Regions from separate parts of the Actinocatenispora sera genome, predicted to be linked through region 2. Evidence: predicted binding sites of a transcription regulator. Region 2 holds the regulator's gene; the other holds the start of a gene.

Region 1 (6,699 bases), 4.0 Mb from region 2:
ACGGTGACCGGAGCGGCGTTCCCGGTGGTGGTACCGCCGGCGCCGGCCGGTTCGGCGGGACTGCCGGCCGCCGGTGCGGCGAGTGCCGGCAACAGCGGGGTGAGCAGTACCGTCGCCGCAGCGACGGCACCGAGAGCGGACCAGCGGGACATGCGGCCTCCCGTCGCCATTCGCATCTGGTGCGCACAGCTGCGCCGTGATGCGGATTTTGCAGCATGTTCGCGCAGTACATGGTTCGCTGTCAACCGGTGTGCGTGATTGGTCCGTTCGGGCTTGCCGGTCCGCTGTGGACGGTGGGAACCCGGTCGGGCGATACGCCGTTTGGCCGTCCGCGACCGGGCCGCGGTGGTACGAAAGGCAGATGGGACTTCCGGTCAAGCTCGCGCACCTGCCGGCCCGGATGGCCGCCGGCGGCTTCCTGCTCAACTCCGGCCTGAGCAAACGCAACGCCGACGAGCAGACCGCCGCGTCGGTCCACGGCACGGCCGCCGGCGCCTACCCGTTCCTGAAGGGCATCGAGCCGCAGCGGTTCGTCAAGCTGCTGTCCAAGGCGGAGATCGCGCTGGGCATCGCGCTGCTCAACCCGGTGGTGCCGACCGCGGTGGCCGGGCTCGGCCTCGCCGGGTTCTCCGCCGGCCTGGTCGGCATGTACCTGCGGACGCCCGGGGTGCACAAACCGGGCAGCCCGGTGCCCACCGAGCAGGGCGTACCGCTGGCGAAGGACTTCTGGCTGCTCGGGATGGCGGTCGGGTTCCTGGTCGAGGCCGTCGCCGACCGCCGGCACCGCAACCGCTGACCCGGCGCGGCCCACCACGCTCTCGCGGCGGGTGCCGGGCTCCGGGTGGCAGAGACGACGGCGGGCGCCGATCCGTGCTGGATCGGCGCCCGCCGGTCGTCCCGGGGTCAGGCGGCGGCCTGCGCCGCGACCGGCTCCGACAGCGCCAGCTTCAACACCTCGTCGACCGTGTCGACCAGGTGGATCCGCAGCGCGTCGCGCACCGCCGCCGGCACGTCGTCCAGGTCGGGCTCGTTGCGCCGGGGCAGGATCACCTCGGTCAGCCCAGCCCGGTGCGCGGCCAGCAGCTTCTGCTTGGCCCCGCCGATCGGCAGCACCCGGCCGGTCAGCGACACCTCGCCGGTCATCCCGACCTCCGACCGGACCGGCCGTCCGGACAGCAGCGACGCGAGCGCGGTGGTCATCGTGACCCCGGCGGACGGGCCGTCCTTGGGCACCGCGCCGGCCGGTACGTGCACGTGCACGCGGTGGTCGGCCAGCGGCCCGGTCGGCACGCCCAGCGTGTCGGCGTTGGCCCGCAGGTACGACAGGGCGATCTGGGTCGACTCCTTCATCACGTCGCCGAGCTGGCCGGTCAGCGTCAGGCCCGGCTCTCCGGACAGCAGCGCCGCCTCGATGAACAGCACTTCGCCGCCCGCGCCGGTGACCGCGAGGCCGGTGGCCACGCCCGGTGCCGCGGTGCGGTCCGCGGCCTCCGGCGTGAACCGGGGCCGGCCGAGGAACTCGCGCAGGTCCTCGTCGCCGATCGTCAGCGGCGGCTCGGCGGCCTCGGTCGCGAGCTTGGTGGCCACCTTGCGCAGCGCGCGGGCGAGCAGCTGGTCGAGCTGCCGCACCCCGGGCTCCCGGGTGTACTCGCCGGCGATGCGGCGCAGCGCGTCGTCGGTCAGCGCCACCTCGTCGGCGGACAGCGCGGCCCGCTCCAGCTGCCGGGGCAGCAGGTGGTCGCGCGCGATCGTGACCTTCTCGTCCTCGGTGTAGCCGTCCAGCCGGATCAGCTCCATCCGGTCCAGCAGCGCCGGCGGGATGGTGTCGGCGACGTTGGCGGTGGCCAGGAACAGCACGTCCGACAGGTCCAGCTCGACCTCCAGGTAGTGGTCGGTGAACGTGTGGTTCTGCGCCGGGTCCAGCACCTCCAGCAGCGCCGCGGCCGGGTCACCGCGGTAGTCCGCGCCGACCTTGTCGACCTCGTCCAGCAGTACCACCGGGTTCATCGAACCGGCCTCGGAGATCGCCCGGACGATGCGGCCCGGCAGCGCGCCGACGTAGGTGCGCCGGTGGCCGCGGATCTCCGCCTCGTCCCGGACACCGCCGAGCGCCACCCGGACGAACTTGCGCCCGAGCGCCCGCGCGACCGACTCGCCCAGCGACGTCTTGCCGACCCCGGGCGGTCCGACCAGCGCGAGTACCGCGCCGGAACCGCGACCGCCGACGACCGACAGGCCGCGCTGCGCCCGCCGCGACCGTACCGCCAGGTACTCCACGATGCGGTCCTTGACGTCGTCGAGCCCGGCGTGGTCGGTGTCGAGCACCTCGCGCGCCGCCGGTACGTCGGTCGAGTCGGTGGTGCGGGTCGTCCACGGCAGCTCCAGCACCGTGTCCAGCCAGGTACGGATCCAGCCGGCCTCCGGCGACTGGTCGGAGGCGCGCTCCAGCTTGCCCACCTCGCGCAGCGCGGCGGTGCGCACCTTCTCCGGCAGCTCGGCCGCCTCGACCCGGGACCGGTAGTCGTCCGCGCCGTCCGGCTCGTTCTCGCCCAGCTCCTTGCGGATCGCCGCGAGCTGCTGGCGCAGCAGGAACTCCCGCTGCGTCTTGTCCATGTTCTGCTGCACGTCGTCGCGGATCTTCTCAGCGACCTCGGACTCGGCCAGGTGGGTCCTCGCCCACTCCAGCAGCTTCTCCAGCCGGTCGGCTGGGTCCACCGTGGACAGCAGGTCGAGCTTCTGCTCGGTGTCCAGCCAGCTGGTGTAGCCGGCGGTGTCGGCGAGCTCACCGGCGTCGCTCATCGCGCCGATCCGGTCGATGACCTCCCACGCGCCCCGCTGCTGCAGGATCGAGGTCAGCACCGACTTGTACTCGGTGGCGAGCTCGGTGGTGCGGGCGCTCGGCGCGGGGTCGGTGATCTTGTCGGCCTGCACCCAGAGCGCGGCGCCGGGGCCGTTGACGCCGGTACCGATGCGGGCCCGGCTCATCGCCCGGACGACTACGGCGGGTTCGCCACCGGGCAGCCGGCCGACCTTGACGATCTGGGCGACGACGCCGATGGGGGCGTAGTGCCCGTCGATGCGGGGGACGAGCAGCAGACCCGGGGTGGCGGGTGCCTTCGTCGCCGTCCGGGCGGCGTCGACCGCGGCCTGGCGCTCCGAGTCCAGCGTGACCGGGACGACCATGCCGGGCAGGACCACGGTGTCGGACAGCGGCAGTACGGGCAGCTCGTAATCGGCCTTGCGGTCAGCAGTCTGGTCAGCCATGTGTTGGGGCTCCATTCCTCGTACTCGACCGGGTCAACCTTGAGCCGACCCGACTCATTCCCCGGGTGGTTTCACCGTCAGCGAACAAGTGCGCCGGGGAACATTCCGGGCGCCCAGAACCGGAACTCGTAGCCGGTTCGCCCCGGTCCGGTGCGGGTTCGGCGCGTCGCGGTGCAGACGACGACGGCGCGGACCCGATCAGTCGGGTCCGCGCCGTCGAGGGTGGCTGCGGTGGCCGGCGGTCGGCCGGCTCGAGGTCAGGCCTGCGTCTCGCTGGCCTGCTGGTCCGCGACGCTGGCCCGGACCTCGTCCATGTCCAGCTTGCGGGCCTGGTCGATGACGTCGGTCAGCGCCGACTCGGGCAGCGCGCCGGGCTGCGAGAACACCACGATCTTGTCCCGAACGATCATCAGCGTCGGGATCGAACGGATGTCGAACGCGGCCGCTAGCTCCTGCTGTGCCTCGGTGTCGACCTTGCCGAACACCAGGTCCGGGTTGCTCTCCGCGGCCTTCTCGTACACCGGTGCGAACATCTTGCACGGGCCGCACCAGCTGGCCCAGAAATCGATCAGCACGGTGTCGTTGCTCTCCAACGTGCTGTTGAAGTTGTCCTTGGTCAACTCGACGGTCGGCACGGTTTCCCCTTCCGGATCGATACCCCTCGGGGGTAACAACGGTGGCCTGCCCCCGCGCATTCCCGCGCGGGCGGCCGTCGGTCCACCGTAGCGCGAACCGGGCGCCAGGCGTCGCGGACCGTGACGCCCGCCGGCTCCGGCGCCGGCGGCCGGCGGTGCACGCCGTACCCGGAGGTCAGCCCTCGCGGACGACGTTGCGCAACGGGGCACCGGTGACGAACCGGTGCAACTGGTCGCCGACCAGCCGGCGCGCCCGCGGGTAGAAGGTCGCCGAGCCGCCGGCCACGTGCGGTGTGATCAGCACACCCGGATGCGACCACAGCGGATTCTCGGCCGGCAGCGGCTCCGGATCGGTGACATCCAGCGCCGCCCGCAGTCGGCCCCGCCCGGTCTCGGCCGCGAGCGCGTCGGTGTCCAGGGTGCGCCCCCTGCCCACGTTGACCACCAGCGCGCCGTCCGGCAGCGCGGCCATCGCGGTGGCGTCGAACAGCCGCTCGGTCGACTCGTTGTCCGGCAGGACCAGTACCACGATGTCGACGTGCGGCAGCAGCGCCGGCAGCTCGCTCACCCCGTGCACCCGCGCCTCCGGCCGGGCCGACCGCGCCACCCGGACCACGCTCGCCTCGCAGGCCAGCAGGCGGCGCTCCAGCGCGGTACCGATCGAGCCGTAGCCGAGGATCAGCACCCGGCTGTCGGCCAGCGACCGGGTGTAGTGCGGTTCCCAGCGGTGCTCGCGCTGGTCGTCCACCCACCTCGGCAGGTCGCGCTGGGCGGCGAGGATCAGCCCGAGCGCGTGCTCGGCGGTACTGGCGTCGTGCAGCCCCCGCCCGTTGCACAGCGTCACGCCGGGCCGCAGCAGCGGGATGATCTGCTCGTACCCGGCGGTCAGCGCCTGCACCACCCGCAGCCGGGGCATCGCGGTGATCAGGCCGCGGGCGCTGGGCACCGCGTACGGCAGGACGTAGAAGGAGATGTCGGAGACGTCCGGCGGCGTGCCCTGCCCGTCCCACACGTCGACGCGCAGGGTGGTCGGCCAGCCCCCGTCGCCGTCGGTGATCTGCCACGGGACCAGTACGTGCTCCGCCATTCTGCCGATCATAGAAGGTCGGCCGGCCGGCAGCGCCGTCGCCCGGCACCCGCGCGCGTCAGCCGTGTGGTGCCACGGTGCGGCCGGCGGCGAGCACGTGGTCGATGTGCGCCGCGACGGCGGGCCGCCCGTACCGGAAGCCCTGGCCCCACTCGCAGCCCAGCGCGCGCAGCCGGGACTCCTGCCGGGCGGTCTCGACCCCGCCGGCGGTCACCGTCAGGTTCAGCGTGTGCGCGAGCGACACCAGCGCCCGCACGATCGCCACGTCGGCCCGGTCCGGATGGCTGGGCGAGTTGAAGCTCTCGGTGAACGACCGGGCCAGCTTGATGCCGTGCACCGGTGCCTGCCGCAGGTACACCAGGTTGGAGTAGCCGGTGCCGAAGTCGTCGATGACGATCCGCACCCCCGACTCGTACAGGGTGCGCAGCGCCGCGACCGGCTCCGCGCCGATCAGCGCGCGCTCGGTCACCTCCAGCTGCAGCGCCTCGGCGGGCAGGTCGGCCGCGGCCAGCGCCTGCCGGACGTCGTCGACCAGGTCGGCCGCGCACACCTGGCGCACGGTGAGGTTGACCGACACCACCGGCGCCCAGCCGTACCGGTCGATCCAGCGACGGGCCTGCGCGCAGGCGGCCTGCAGGACCCACCGGCCGAGCGGCACGACCAGCCCGGTCTCCTCGGCGATGCCCAGAAACGCCTCCGGGCCGAGCTCTCCGAGCCGCGGGTGACGCCAGCGCACCAGCGCCTCGAGCTCGGTCACCCGGTGGTCGGCGAGGTCCACGACCGGCTGGTAGGACAGGGTGAACTGCTCCTCGCGCAGCGCGCCGGGCAGCGCCTCGGCGAGCAGCTGCCGGGCCGCCTGCTGCGCGTCGCGCTCCGGGTCGAACGTCGCCCAGCAGCCCTTCCCGGCCGCCTTCGCCCAGTACAGCGTGATGTCGGCGGCGCGCATCAGCTCGGCGGCGTCGGTACCGAGGGTGGCGCGTTCGATCACGCCGATGCTGGCGGACACCGACAGCTCGTGGCCGGCCACGGTGATCGGTTCGTCCAGCGCCGCGAGAATCCGGTCGGCCAGCGCGACCAGCTCCGCCTCGCCGGCCGAATCGGCCCGCAGCACCATGAACTCGTCCCCGCCGAGCCGGGCGACCAGGCTGTCCGACCCGGCCGCGGCGGCGATCCGGTCGGCCACGTGCCGCAGCAGCTCGTCCCCGACATGGTGGCCGAGGCTGTCGTTGATGATCTTGAAGCCGTCCAGGTCGAGGAAGCAGAGCCCGAGCCGACCGGTACCCCGGGCGAACAGCCGCTGCAGCCGTTCGGTGAACAGGGTGCGGTTGGCCAGGCCGGTCAGCGTGTCGTGGGTGGCCTGCCAGGACAGCGTGTCGGCCAGGTGGTGGCGGCGGGTGTTGTCCTCGCCCATCACCACCAGATAGGTGGGCCGGCCGGCCTGGTCGCGCACCACCGACACCGCGAGCATGGCCCACAGCAGCTCGCCGTCGTCGGCGACCAGCCGGCGCTCGGTGCGGATCCGGCCGATGGTGCCGGTGGCCAGCCGGTCGGAGACCATGTCCCGCAGGCTGTCCCGGTCGTCCGGATGGACCAGCCCGAGCAGGTCACGGTCGGCGAGGCCGCCGGGTGCGGTGCGCAGCATCGTGTGCAGGGCGTCGTTGGCCGCCACCACCCGGCCGTCCAGGTCGGTCAGCGCGATGCCCATGGCGGAGT
Region 2 (6,699 bases):
CGGCAACCGGGAGACGCCGACGGTGCTGTCGGTGCTGGTCACCGAGGACCTGGCGATGGCGCTCTACCTGCCGATCCTGACCGCGGTGCTGGCCGGATCGGGCCTGCTGATGGGCGGCCTGACGTTGGGCATCGCCGTCCTCACCATCACCGCCGTACTCGTCGTCGCCATCCGGTACGGCGGCTTCATCTCGGCGCTCGTCTCGGCCAAGAACGCCGAGTCCTTCCTGCTCGGCGTGCTCGGCCTGACGCTGCTCGTCGCGGGCGTGGCACAGGGCCTGAAGGTGTCGTCCGCGGTCGGCGCCTTCCTGGTCGGCATCGCACTGTCCGGCGAGGTCGCCGAGCACGCCAGCCAGCTGCTCAGCCCGCTGCGTGACCTGTTCGCCGCGGTGTTCTTCGTCTTCTTCGGCCTGCACACCGACCCGCGGTCGATCCCGTCGGTGCTGCTGCCAGCGGTCGGGTTGGCCGTGGTGACGATGGGTACGAAGGTGGCGACCGGCTACCTCGCCGCGAAACGCGCCGGCATCGCACCCCGCGGGCGTTGGCGGGCCGGGCTCGCGCTGACGCCACGGGGAGAGTTCTCGATCGTCATCGCCGGGCTGGCGGTGGCGGCCGGGATCGAGAAACAGATCGGGCCGCTGGCCACCGCGTACGTGATGATCACCGTGGTGGTCGGGCCGTTGCTGGCCCGGCTCACCGACATCGGCCGGCCGCGCCGGCGGGTCAAGGTGGTCGCCACGCCGCTCCCGGCCGGCGCGCCGATCGACGTCGACGATCTGATCGGACCGGAGGAGCAGGCCGCCATGCTGCCCGAACCGCGGACAGTGCCGGACACCCCCGAGCCGCATCACGCCGCGAACGGGCGGGCCGGAGCCGGACCACCGGGCCAGGCCCCACCGGACGAGCCGGCGGTGGTCGAGGCGACCGAACTCGACGAGGCCACCGCCGAGCGCGACGACGTGCACTGACACCACCGCGGCGCGGTCTGCGTCCGTCCCGGCCCGGCCGGGAGCCGCTCAGCCCTGACCGGCCGCGTCGCCGGCGGCGCCCGGCCCGGACGCGCCCTGCCCGGACGCGTCGCCGGAGGCGCCGTGCCCGGCCTCGCCGTGCCCGGTCTGGCCCTGGCCGGCAGCACCCTGGCCGGTCTCGCCCTGCCCTGGACGCGCGGGCTGCTGCTCGGCGAACCGGTCCAGGCTGTCCTTGGCCCGGACGACACCGGTGCCGATCTTGTCGGAGTACTTCCCGCCGGTCTTCTCGTCGATGAAGCCGGCCGCCCGGTCCAGCTTCGCGTCGATCTTGTCGTTGTGCTCGGCCGCGAGCCCGCGGGCCCGGTCGGTGGCCTTGTCAGCCAGCTCGGTGGCCCGATCGGCGAACTCGTCGAACTTGTCCCACAAACTCACTGGCCTTCCCCCTTCACCGGTCGGACTCCATGGTGCCCCGCCGGTATCGGCCCGCCCAGCCCGGGCGGCCGAAACCCGGGGAATCCCAGGGTTGCCGGCCGGCAAAGCCTGGGTTGCCGGCCACCAGTGGCGGGCGCCGGCCACCGGGAGCCGGGGTTGCCGGCCACCAGGGCCCGGGCCACCCGCCGGACGAAAAAGGTCCTGGCCGCACCGATGGGTGCGGCCAGGACCGACGTTCTCGACCCGGAAGGGCGTCAGTGGTCGTCGCCCCTGTTGCCCATGTAGTCCTTGCCCTTTTCGGCGGCGCTGTCCAGCTTGTCGTCGTACTTCCCGCCGGTCTTCTCGCTCGCCATGTCACGGGCCTTGTCCATGCCCTGCTCGGCCTGATCCGGGTGGTCGCCGAGCATGTCCTTGGCCTTGTCCTTCATGTCGTCGAACTTGTCCTTCATCCCCATGACCCGTTGTCCCTCTCGTTGCGATCCGCGGCGACCGGCCGGCCGCCGCCACCACCACGAAGGCGGCTCCGGTCACCGACGCTACCCAGCAGCACCGGGCTGACCCCGTTCTTCGACGTTTCCCCGATACCGACCACTCGGACGTGCGACACTCCCGCCCACACACACGGACACGGCCGGGGGACGTGTCGTCCCCCGGCCGTGTGCCGGTGCTTTCGGGTGTTTTCGATCAGCGGTCGCGGCGCCGCTGCTGGGAGTTGCGCGGGCGCCAGACGACCAGCGCCGTCTCCTGGGTCGGCACCAGATCCCGCCCGTACGACGGGGTCATGGCGTGCAGCTCGGCCAGCTGACGGCGCGCCTCCAGCAGCTGCTCCTCCAGCTCGGCGACCCGGGACTGCATCAACCGGGTGGCCTGCTCCAGCTCGATGATCCGCTTGATCCCGGCGAGGTTGACCCCCTCCTCCTGGGACAGTCGCTGGATCTCGCGCAGCAGAGCCACGTCCCGCGCGCTGTAGCGTCGGCCGCCGCCCGCGGTGCGGCCCGGCTGCACCAACCCGAGCCGGTCGTACTGCCGGAGCGTCTGCGGGTGCATGCCGGCCATCCGAGCCGCGACGGAGATGACGATGACCTTCGCATCCGACGTCGACTCGATGTTGACGAAGAACTCCGTGGCCATGCCGACCTCCTCAGTGCTCCTGCCGGTGGACCCGGGCGTCGATCCGGTCGCGCGGTGCGGCCGGCGTCTCCGCGGCGAACTCGGCCAGCGCCTTGCGGGCCCGCTCGGACAGCTCCGGCGGTACCGACACGTCGATCGTCACCAGCAGGTCGCCGGCACCGGTCTTCGCCGGCACACCCTTGCCCCGGACGCGCAGGACCCGGCCGCTCGGCGTACCCGGCGGGACCCGGACGGTGACCACACCGTCCACTGTGGGCACTCGCAGGTCCGTACCGAGCGCCGCCTCGGCGAACGTGACCGGGACGGTCAGCGTGATGTTCTTGCCGCTGCGGCCGAACAGGTCGTCCGGCGTGACGTGCACCAGCACGTACAGATCGCCGGCCGGACCGCCGCGGCCACCCGGCTCGCCCTTGCCGCGCACCCGGATCCGCTGCCCGTCGGACACACCGGCCGGCAGCCGGACCGACATCGTGCGGGTCTTCGTGACCCCGCCGGTGCCGCGGCACTCGGGGCACTTCTCGTCCACCACCGAGCCGGTACCGGAGCAGTCCTTGCACGGCTCGGAGAAGCTGAACGCGCCCTGGTTGCTGGACGTCAGCCCCGAGCCATGACAGGTCGGGCAGGTGCGCGGCGAGGTGCCCGGCTTGGCGCCGGTGCCATGGCACAGGTCGCAGACGCCCGGCGACCGCAACGACAGCGGCAGCGTCGTGCCGAGCACCGCGTCGGTGAACCCGACCGACACCTCCGCCTCGATGTCCCGGCCGACCCGGTCGGTCGGCGGCGCGTTGTGCCGCCCACCGCCGAACAGCGAACCGAACAGGTCGGTGAAGCCACCGGCCCGGCTCTGCGCGTTGCCGATCAGGTCGGACAGGTCGAACGGCATGCCGCCGCCGCCCGCCGCCCCGCCCGGCATCCGGCCGCCCAGGCCGCTGCCGAACAGCGACCTGGTCTCGTCGTACTCCTTGCGCTTCTTGTCATCGGAGAGCACGGAGTAGGCCTCGGAGACGTCCTTGAACCGCTCGCGGGCGGCGTCGTCACCGGGGTTGTGGTCGGGGTGCAGCTCCCGAGCCAGCTTGCGGAAGGCCTTCTTGATGTCGCTCGCCGGCGCATCCTTCGGCACACCGAGGACCTTGTAGTAGTCCTTCTCCAGCCAGTCCTGTTGGCTCACCGCAGCAGCCCCCCTTCCACCTGTCCACGCATCGAACCGGTCAGCTCTCCGACCCGTCCGTGCTCGGCCCGTCCGTGCCCTTCTTCTGCTCACCGGCGTCGGCCGAGGCGGCCGGCTCGGTGGCCGGCTCGGCCGGCGTGGCCGACTCGGCCGGCTTCGCGTCCGGGTCCGGGTCGGCGACCGCGACCATGGCCGGCCGCAGCATCCGCTCGCCGTGCCGGTAGCCGCGGCGCATCACCATCACGCAGGTCGGCTCGGTGACGTCCGGCGACAGCGAGTGCGCCACGGCCTCGTGGTGCATCGGGTCGAACGGATCGCCGGCCTCGCCGTACGGCGTGAGGCCCGCCTTGGTCAGCACCGACGTCAGCTGGTCGGCGACCGCACCGAACGGGCCGACCAGGTCGCCGTGCTCGCGGGCCCGGTCGAGGTCGTCCAGCACCGGCAGCAGCGACGCGAGCACCGCGCCGGTCGCCTGCTCGGCGGCCACGTTGCGGTCCCGCTCGACCCGCCGCCGGTAGTTCGCGTACTCCGCGACGACCCGCTTCAGGTCGGCGGTGCGCTCGGCGAGCTCGGCACTCAACTTCTCCACCTCACCGGCATCGGGCGCGGCGGTCGTCTCCGGCGTACCGGCCTCGCTCGGCTCTGCCGTCCCGGCTGGCTGGTCGGCCGGGGCCGACTCCGGGGCGGCCGTGTCCGTACCGCCGCGGGGCGCTGTGCCGTTCGGGTCGATGCGGCGCCGGTCGCGCACGACTATCCGCTCCTCCTGCTCCTCGTCCTCGCGCGGGCCGGTGCCCCCGGTGGCCGGGGGCACCTTTCCTGCGTCGGTTGGCTTTCGCTCCGTCACTTCTTGTCGTCCTCGTCCACGATCTCGGCGTCGACGACGTCGTCCTTGCCGCCCGCGGCGGAACCGGCCTGCGCACCGGCGTCGCCGGTGGCGCCGGCACCCGCGGCACCCTCGGCACCGGCCGAGGCACCCTCACCGGCGGCCTGGGACGCCGCGTACATCGCGGCACCGGCCTCCTGGGAGACCTTCGCGAGCTTCTCCTGCGCCGTCTTGATGGACTCGATGTCCTGGCCGCCGAGCGCGCCACGCAGCTCGCCCAGCGCCTCCTCCATCTCGGACTTCTTGTCGGCCGGGATCTTCTCGCCGTTCTCCGCGAGGAACTTCTCGGTCTGGAACTGCAGGCCCTCGGCGAGGTTGCGGGTCTCCGCCTCCTCGCGCCGCTTCTTGTCCTCCTCGGCGTGGTCCTGGGCCTCGCGCATCATCCGCTCGATGTCCTCCTTCGGCAGCGAGGAGCCGCCGGAGATGGTCATCGACTGCGCCTTGCCGGTCGCCTCGTCCTTGGCGGACACGTTGACGATGCCGTTCTCGTCGATGTCGAAGGACACCTCGATCTTCGGCACGCCCCGCGGCGCCGGCGGCAGCCCGGTCAGCTCGAAGGTGCCGAGCTTCTTGTTGTACGCGGCGATCTCGCGCTCGCCCTGGAACACCTGGATGAGCACGGACGGCTGGTTGTCGTCGGCGGTGGTGAACACCTCGGACCGCTTCACCGGGATCTTGGTGTTGCGCTCGATCAGCTTGGTGAACACGCCACCCTTGGTCTCGATGCCCAGCGACAGCGGGGTCACGTCGACCAGCAGGACGTCCTTGACCTCGCCCTTGAGCACGCCGGCCTGCAGCGCGGCACCGACCGAGACGACCTCGTCCGGGTTGACGCCCTTGTGCGCGTCCTTGCCGACCAGCTCCTTGACGACCTCGTTCACCGCGGGCATCCGGGTCGAGCCGCCGACCAGGATGACGTCGTCGATGTCGGACACCTTGATGCCGGCGTCGCGCACCGCCTGCTCGAACGGGGCCTTGGTGCGGTCCAGGAGGTCCTGGGTGAGGCGCTGGAACTCGCTGCGGGACAGCGAGATGTCCATGTGCAGCGGGCCGTCCGGGCCGGCTGTGATGTACGGCAGGTTGATCGTGGTGTTCGTGGTGGCGGACAGCTCGATCTTGGCCTTCTCCGCGGCCTCCTTGAGGCGCTGCAGGGCCATCTTGTCCTTGCCGAGGTCGACGCCGTGCTGCCCCTGGAACGTCTGCACCAGGTGCTTGATGATGCGCTCGTCCCAGTCGTCGCCGCCGAGGTGGTTGTCACCGTTGGTCGCGAGGACCTGGATCACGCCGTCGCCGATCTCCAGCAGCGAGACGTCGAACGTGCCGCCGCCGAGGTCGAAGACCAGCACGGTCTCCTCCGCGTCGCCCTTGTCCAGCCCGTACGCCAGGGCGGCCGCGGTGGGCTCGTTGATGATGCGCAGGACGTTGAAACCGGCGATCTCGCCGGCCTCCTTCGTCGCGGTGCGCTGCGCGTCCTCGAAGTACGCCGGGACGGTGATCACCGCGTCGGTGACCTGCTCGCCCAGGTAGGCCTCGGCGTCCCGCTTCAACTTCTGCAGGGTCCGGGCGCTGATCTCCTGCGACGTGTACTTCTTGTCGTCGATGTCGATCGACCAGTCGGTGCCCATGTGGCGCTTGACCGATCGGACCGTCCGGTCCGGGTTGGTGATCGCCTGCCGCTTCGCGACCTCACCGACGAGGACCTCGCCGTTCTTGGCGAACGCGACGATCGACGGCGTGGTGCGCGCGCCTTCGGCGTTCGCGATGACGGTGGGCTCGCCACCCTCCAGGACGCTGACCACAGAGTTGGTGGTGCCGAGGTCGATGCCGACCGCACGTGCCATGTTTGCTTCCTCCGATACTGATGCCAGGTGGCCGTCTTGTGCTGCCATGTGGCGAAGTTGAGTGCGCTTGACTCAATGTTGACGCGACCCCACATCGATCGTCAACTCGGGTTGAGCCTGTCTCACGCAACCTTCATGGTCACACAACGCAGCACCCCGGGTCCGCATTCCCCCTCGAGGGTGGCGCAATGCACGCCGGCGGCCGTGGCGCACCCCACGCCGGTACGGCGGGTCAGTGCCGGCCGGCGTCCCTCGCGGCGCGGAGCGCCCGCGGCAG

What was found. Region 2 encodes HspR, which represses chaperone genes until heat shock. Its sites were predicted from a motif close to TTGAGTNNNNNNNACTCAA; they were not measured.
Positions count from the first base shown of each region.
Region 1: the regulator HspR is predicted to act here: its motif matches at 3,304-3,322, upstream of lon (endopeptidase La).

Region 1 is NZ_AP023354.1:5,007,224-5,013,922, reverse strand. Features, by position in the region: gene Asera_RS23790 (family 20 glycosylhydrolase) at 1-152, opposite strand, end outside; gene Asera_RS23785 (hypothetical protein) at 362-796, shown strand; gene lon (endopeptidase La) at 904-3,264, opposite strand; gene trxA (thioredoxin) at 3,522-3,899, opposite strand; gene Asera_RS23770 (2-hydroxyacid dehydrogenase) at 4,075-4,986, opposite strand; gene Asera_RS23765 (putative bifunctional diguanylate cyclase/phosphodiesterase) at 5,045-6,699, opposite strand, start outside.
Region 2 is NZ_AP023354.1:1,018,116-1,024,814, forward strand. Features, by position in the region: partial or broken gene Asera_RS04735 (cation:proton antiporter) at 1-754, shown strand, start outside; gene Asera_RS04740 (antitoxin) at 1,016-1,399, opposite strand; gene Asera_RS04745 (antitoxin) at 1,654-1,854, opposite strand; gene Asera_RS04750 (heat shock protein transcriptional repressor HspR) at 2,084-2,530, opposite strand; gene dnaJ (molecular chaperone DnaJ) at 2,541-3,698, opposite strand; gene grpE (nucleotide exchange factor GrpE) at 3,739-4,509, opposite strand; gene dnaK (molecular chaperone DnaK) at 4,539-6,422, opposite strand; gene Asera_RS04770 (hypothetical protein) at 6,655-6,699, opposite strand, start outside.